Regions from separate parts of the Microbulbifer sp. CAU 1566 genome, predicted to be linked through region 1. Evidence: predicted binding sites of a transcription regulator. Region 1 holds the regulator's gene; the other holds the start of a gene.
What was found. Region 1 encodes PhoB, which activates phosphate uptake and scavenging genes when phosphate is short. Its sites were predicted from a motif close to TGTCATAAANNTGTAACA; they were not measured.

Region 1 (3,415 bases):
ACCGACCCCTCGGCGAGCTGCTGTTCAGCCAGCCCGATATCCGCCGCGGCCCCATTGTCCTCAACCGGCTCGCCCGCAATCCCCGCTGCCAGCTGGCGGAACTAACCGGTGAAGAACCGACCGCCTGGGGCCGCCGCTCCACTTTCTGGCTGCACGACAAACCGCTGCTGGTTGCGGAGACCTTTCTCAACAGTTTCAATCCCCAGACACCGCCTTTGGCCTGAACCGGAAACCCGATGCAAATGATCAGCCAACAAATCAGTGCGCAAATCGGACAACACTGGCCCGCAGCCCTGCCGTACTGGCAGCTGGCCCGGCTCGATCGCCCCATCGGCTCACTGCTGTTGCTCTGGCCCACCTGGTGGGCGCTGTGGATCGCCGCCAAAGGTTGGCCCGGACTACACCTGTTTGCGGTGTTCACCCTCGGCGTCATCCTGACCCGCGCGGCCGGCTGCGCGATCAACGACTTTGCCGACCGCAGGATCGACGGGCACGTCAAGCGCACCAACCAGCGTCCACTGGCGACCGGTGCCGCCACTCCCAAGGGCGCCCTGATGCTGTTTGCCGGTTTGATGCTACTGGCCTTCCTGCTGGTACTGACCACCAACACGCTGACCATTCTCATGTCGCTGCCCGCGCTGGCGCTGGCCTTCTGCTATCCGTTTGCCAAACGCTATACCCACTTGCCGCAGGTAGTACTGGGCGCGGCCTTCAGTATGGGGATCCCCATGGCTTTTGCCGCGGTCACCGGCGAGATACCGGCCACTGCCTGGCTGATCTTTACCGCCAACCTGCTGTGGACAGTGGCCTACGATACCTTTTATGCCATGGTGGACCGGGACGATGACCTCAAAATCGGGGTCAAATCCACCGCAATTCTGTTCGGCGACATGGACCGGATGATGACCGCCTGCCTGCAGGGGATGGTAATTGTGGCACTGCTGATGCTGGCGGGCCGCGCCGACCTGGGTGGCCACTACTACGCGGGGGTTGCGGTGGCGGCGGGGCTGTTTGGATACCAGCAGTGGCTGATCCGCGACCGGGAAAGGGATCCCTGTTTTACCGCGTTCCTGAACAACAATTGGGTCGGCGCTGCGATTTTTGCGGGAATTTTCTTCCACTATCTTGTCAACTAACCGCCTGCGCTTGCTCTCCAGCCGGGATTCACGAACGCCTGTCATATATTTGTCATTAAAGTGACGTTAAATGGCCACTCTAAGATATGTCCATTGAGTGACAACAAAATAGCTAGGGTATGGCAGCCAGATGCATAGCAAGACGATTCTCATAGTCGACGACGAGGCCCCGGTCCGGGACATGTTGCGAATAGCCCTGGAGATGGCGGATTACCGCTGCCTGGAGGCGGAAAATGCCCAGGCGGCCCACGCGCTGGTGATCGATGAGAAGCCGGACCTGATTCTGCTGGACTGGATGCTGCCGGATGTGTCCGGGGTTGAGCTGGCCCGCCGCCTGAAGCGGGATGAACTGACGTCTTCGCTGCCGATCATTATGCTGACCGCGAAGGGTGAGGAGGATCACAAGATCAAGGGGCTGGAGACCGGCGCCGATGATTACATCACCAAGCCGTTTTCTCCCCGCGAGCTGGTGGCGCGCCTGAAGGCGGTGTTGCGCCGCGCCGGGCCGAGCACGCCGGAGGAGCCATTGACGGCGGGTGGTCTGGTGCTGGATCCGATCAGTCACCGGGTGACGATCAATGGCAATCCGGTGGATATGGGGCCGACGGAGTTTCGCCTGCTGACCTTTTTCCTGTCGCATCAGGAACGCGCCTATACCCGCACTCAGCTGCTGGACCATGTCTGGGGTGGCAATGTGTATGTGGAGGAGCGCACTGTGGATGTGCATATCCGTCGCCTGCGCAAGGCGCTCACCGTCGATGGCCACGAGCGCTATATCCAGACAGTGCGCGGCACCGGTTACCGCTTTTCTGTACAGACAGTGGAAAGGGTGTAATCCTATCCCGCGTTCGTTTTTGATGACTCTGTAGAGAGTCTTGTGGCGGTCGAGCACCGGGTATGGGTTTTTGAAACCGCTGTGAATACGTCCCTGTACGCTGCGTCGGCGACATCCCTGTCGCCGACGCTTTCAAAAACCCATACCCGCCGCCCGACCTTCGCTTACAGTTCGGCACTACGAATCAAGTAGCGCCGACTTCGCCCTTTTACCTAGATGGCCCAACCATCATGCTCGATCGCAGTATTGGCGAGTTCTCGCGTTTTATCGTCATCGCCCTCGGCACCACGATTTTCGGTTTTTCCACCGGCCACTGGTGGCTGGCACTCTGTTCCGGCCTCACCGTTTACCTCTTCTGGTTGCTCTGGCAACAGAACCAGTTCGATCGCTGGCTCTCCAATGGCCGCCGCGGCCCGGCGCCCACCAGTTTCGGGGTCTGGGGGGATATTTCCGACGATTTCTATCGCATGCAGCGCCGCCACCGCAAAGAGAAGCAGAAGCTCCACTCGATGCTACGCCGGGTGCAGGACAGTACCAGTGCACTGCGCGAGGGGATCGTGGCGCTGGAAGATGAGGGCAATCTGGCCTGGTGGAATCCGGCAGCGGGACAGATGTTGCGGCTGCAGACGGACGATGCGGGCCAGCCGCTGGTGAATTTTGTGCGCGACCCGCGCTTTGTGGAGCATATCTATCAGCGGATGTCGGGGCGGCGCGGCGGGTCTCAGGAGCCGATTACACTGCCGGCGCCGGGGGACGATTCGCGTATTTTACAGATGGAGGTCACCCGTTTCGGCCAGGATGAGGCGCTGGTGATTGTGCGGGATGTGACGCGATTGCATAACCTGGAACAGATGCGGCGGGATTTTGTGGCGAATGTTTCCCACGAGTTGCGCACACCACTGACGGTGATTGCGGGCTATCTGGAGACCCTGCAGCTCAGCGGCCAGGCGCCGCGCAATTGGGAGCGGCCGCTGGGGCAGATGAGCGAGCAGACGGTGCGTATGACCAGCCTGGTGAATGATCTGCTGTTGCTGGCACGGCTGGAAACCTCGGAGCGCGACAGCGGCCGGGACAAGGTTTCGGTGCGGGAGTTGATGGAGCGGGTGGCCGGTGAGGCGCGTTCGCTGAGTGGTAAGCGCCACGATATCTCGGTGCATTTTGATGAGGATTGCACCATTACCGGAGATGCCGGTGAGCTGCACAGCGCCTTTGCCAATCTGGCGTTCAACGCGGTGAAGTACAGCCCGGATGGCGGGCCTATCGAGTTGCGCTGGCAGGTGGACGCGGCGGGCGGGCATTTTTCGGTGAAGGATTCCGGTATCGGTATTGATTCCCTGCATATCCCGCGCCTGACCGAGCGTTTTTACCGCGTGGATGCGGGCCGCTCGCGGGAAAGTGGCGGTACCGGACTCGGTCTGGCCATCGTCAAACACGTGCTGTTGCG
Region 2 (3,415 bases), on a different contig from region 1:
CTACAATCCGAAAGTGGGGGCTCAGGACGTACCCGTACAGGTAGAGGTGTTTGATCCGGCCAAAGCGCAGCAGGTGGGTTAATACCGGCAGTCGTTTGAAGTCCCAAGTTGGAAATCCGCAGTTTGCAATGAAAAATGGCGAGCCTCAGGCTCGCCATTTTTATGTCTGCGATACGGGGTTGGATTACCAGCCAATCTGCGCCCGAATACCAAACTGATCGGTGTTATCGCCAGTGAAGTCATCGTCACCCATGATGTAATTGAACATAAAGCGCACGTTGCGGTTGGCGTAGAAATTGAGGCCGACGGTCGTGCTGCTCGCCTCCAGGAAATCGTAGTCGCGGTTTTCCATGGTGTCGTAGCGGAAGGTCAGCTCCCAGGCGCCACCCCACAGGCCGTCACCACTGGGTTTGGCGGAGCTGAACGCACCGCGTTTCTTGCTGTAGGCCTTGTGTTCACCGGTCAGCATCCAGCTGCCTTGCACGTACCAAGTGTGGACTGTCTGGTTGTCGATGTAACAGCCGAATTCGGGATCACAGGGGAAGGGCGCGGGGGCGCCGAAATCATCTGCGTAATCCTCTTCCGAAATAAAGAAGTCGCCCTCGAAGCCACCGATTACGTATTCGGCCTGCAGGTACAGCGGTCCGTAGCTACCTGCCAGTTCGAGGCCGGCGGTGGTTGCGTCGCCACCCAGGTTGCCTGGAGTGAGTGCCATCAACTGGGACGGGCCGCGGCGGCCAGCGTAATCTGCTTCGGCAATCAGGTCGGGGGAGTTCCGGTTGGCGTTCTCAAAGCTGACATAGGTGCCAAAGTGCAGCGTTTTTTCGTCCGTGTTGATGGGGGCCCAGGCGAGGCGTCCGGCAGCGCCGACACCTTCATTGCGAGGGGTGCCCGCATCCCGCAGGTTGAAGGCCATCATGCCCAGGGTGAAGCAGTCCATTACCCCGGTCCAGCCGATGCCCTGCTGGAACTGATTGCCGTCGTAGAGCCCGGTAGCGCTGGAAAAAGGGCGCTCCAGCATGGTCAGCTCGTTGGAGCTGGTCATTTCCGCCATGGAGCGGAAGGGCTTGAACTGGCCGATGCGGACTTCACCGTTCAGGAACTTGTGGGAAATAAACACATCGCGGTAACCGCTCAGGGTGTCGCCGCCGGTGAAGTCCTGTTCCAGCACGTAGCCCCAGTCGTAGATGTTGCCCTTCAGGGTAATCCGTGCGCGACGGAAGTCGGTGGTGCTGATGGGATCTTCGATATCAGTGTCAAACAGGTAAGTGTCGAAGTGAATGCGCCCGCCGAGGGAGGCAGAAAAGTTGCCGTCGTCTGAGGTTATCTTTAGACCGCCTTTGGTTTCCGCTTCGTCGGCCGTTGCGGTACCGGAGAGCAGGCTGGTCAGGGCTATGGCCATCAGGCTCTTGTTAAAGCAGTGCATGCGTCAGTTCCTGTGTCGTCTGGTTTATTTGAACGCCGCGGAGTCTAGCAGGCAGCTTTCGCTGTAAGAAATTAGAAACATTTTTGAAACATCTCTTATTCATAAAAACAGATGCACTCAAATGTAATATTTCTGTAACAAGCGAGTGGTAGGAGCCTGGGCCTGGTGCTTGTCAGTTGCCGGGAGGGGCAGCGTGTGTCAACGGGTGGCCGGTGTCGCTAGCAGAAATCGTCACGGGGCGCGGTCACCGCTAAACGTCCGCTTCAGCATAAACCGCGTATTGGGGGCGGGTAATGAATGGGCCAGAGAATGGCGCTGGGAGCTTCGAGTAGGGCTGTTTTCCCTGTTGGCCTGGGGGAGAGGACTCTACACCCATCGCTAGTGTGTCGCCAGTACGTCGCCAGTGATACCGCCAGGGAAGGGATTGCCGCTCCTGGCGATGGGGCAAGTCTAGATTTGCTTGATTGTGAATCCGGATTGCTTCAGGAGTGTGGTGATCGAGGCATCACCCACAAGGTGGCCGGCACCAACGACAACAAACAGTGATTTGTGCTGTTGGCTGAGCGCCTCGATCTTCTTGGCCATCTCCCGGTTGCGTTGGTAAAACAGCAGTTCATACAACTTGGTAAATTCCGGGTGTTCCTTCTGCCCTTCAACAATCACCAGGTTGTACAGCGCATCCTGATCGCCCGATTTCCAGGCTTTGGTGATGCGCGGGACGAAGGTGTCCATCTCGGACAGTTGCTCCAGGGTCTGTTGCAGGTAGAGTTCCGGCTGATCCAGGCTGTTCAGCATGTGCAATTGCTGCAGGACGCTCTCCAGTTCCAGAATGGGTTTTTTGCCCCGGTGTGCCTGAGTGAGAAAGTGGCGGTCGATTCCTGCCGTGGGATCCAGTCCCCGCGCCTGCATTTCCATCAGGCTGAGGGTAATCATGGCGATAGCCGGGCGCAGGCGATTGAAATTCTCTTCCGGCAAATTCCGTTCGCGCAGCCACGCCTGGAGTTGTGCGTAAACCTTCGGTGAAATGTGGTTTTTCAGCTGGTCGCCCGGTGGGTACAGGGATTCGAGCATGACCTGCTGTTGCAGTTTGGGGTCAGACTCCATGGCGATGATGTCTGCCTCCACCACCAGGGCATCACTTTTTTTATAGGCCTCTTCAATGGTTGTGCGCAACGGGTAAAAGCTTTGGTCTGCGAGGTGGATAGACCCCAGTAAATACAGGGTTTGCTCGCCTTTCTTGGCTTCCAGCAATAACCCCCGGTCATTGGCCGCATTGGCGCCATTGCCGATGGTCAAAAATAGTGAGGCGGTTACATACAGTAGCCAGCTGAGGAATTTCGCTTGATTGAAACTGGCTAGTTGCATCCGTGTGGTTTTGATATTCATATCCTGTTATTCATCCTGTTCGTCTCCCGGTCTGGTTGCCCGGTTTAAATACCCAGTACATCGCCCAGTTTATCGGCAAGTCAATCGCGGGATCCTTGCCTGGCGGGCATTGTCATCTGCTGGATCACGGGCAAGTCGCGAATGGCTTCTCATATATGGAGTCGCCAATTGGCCCGGCTGTGACAAAATTCTACTGCATACCACCCGCCTTGTGACCTGGGTCGCCAATGCAAATATTGTGCGCCGTGGCGCAGAAATCAGCTGTACAATTGTTCGTTTCCCGTAGGCGCAAAATAGTGCGGGCGGGTTAAAGTGGGTTTTTGAAAGAATAGGGACGATTGTGGGGGCGGGTATGCGAATAGTACAACTGGTGCCGTCATTGGAGGAGGGCGAACAGGCGTTAGAGGCGCTGGCCTTCGCGCAGGAATTGGTGCGACAGGGGCATGAATCCATTGTGGTCTCCGCAGGCGGCGCGCTGGTTTCCCGGTTGACACTACACGGCTGTCAACACGTTAGTCTACCGGTTGACCGCAAACGCGTTTGGAACTTTCGCCTGCACCGTAAACTGCGCGAGCAATTGGCGGCGTCGCAGGCCGATATTTT

Region 2: M0G74_RS07515 (porin) is a predicted target of PhoB. The motif match lies at 1,549-1,566, and genes of this name have one in related genera.

The regions. Positions count from the first base shown of each region.
Region 1 is NZ_JALNMG010000004.1:229,013-232,427, forward strand. Features, by position in the region: gene M0G74_RS11900 (chorismate lyase) at 1-224, shown strand, start outside; gene ubiA (4-hydroxybenzoate octaprenyltransferase) at 243-1,136, shown strand; gene phoB (phosphate regulon transcriptional regulator PhoB) at 1,267-1,971, shown strand; gene phoR (phosphate regulon sensor histidine kinase PhoR) at 2,202-3,415, shown strand, end outside.
Region 2 is NZ_JALNMG010000002.1:545,010-548,424, reverse strand. Features, by position in the region: gene M0G74_RS07520 (indolepyruvate ferredoxin oxidoreductase family protein) at 1-82, shown strand, start outside; gene M0G74_RS07515 (porin) at 185-1,426, opposite strand; gene M0G74_RS07510 (TraB/GumN family protein) at 1,877-2,812, opposite strand; gene M0G74_RS07505 (glycosyltransferase) at 3,165-3,415, shown strand, end outside.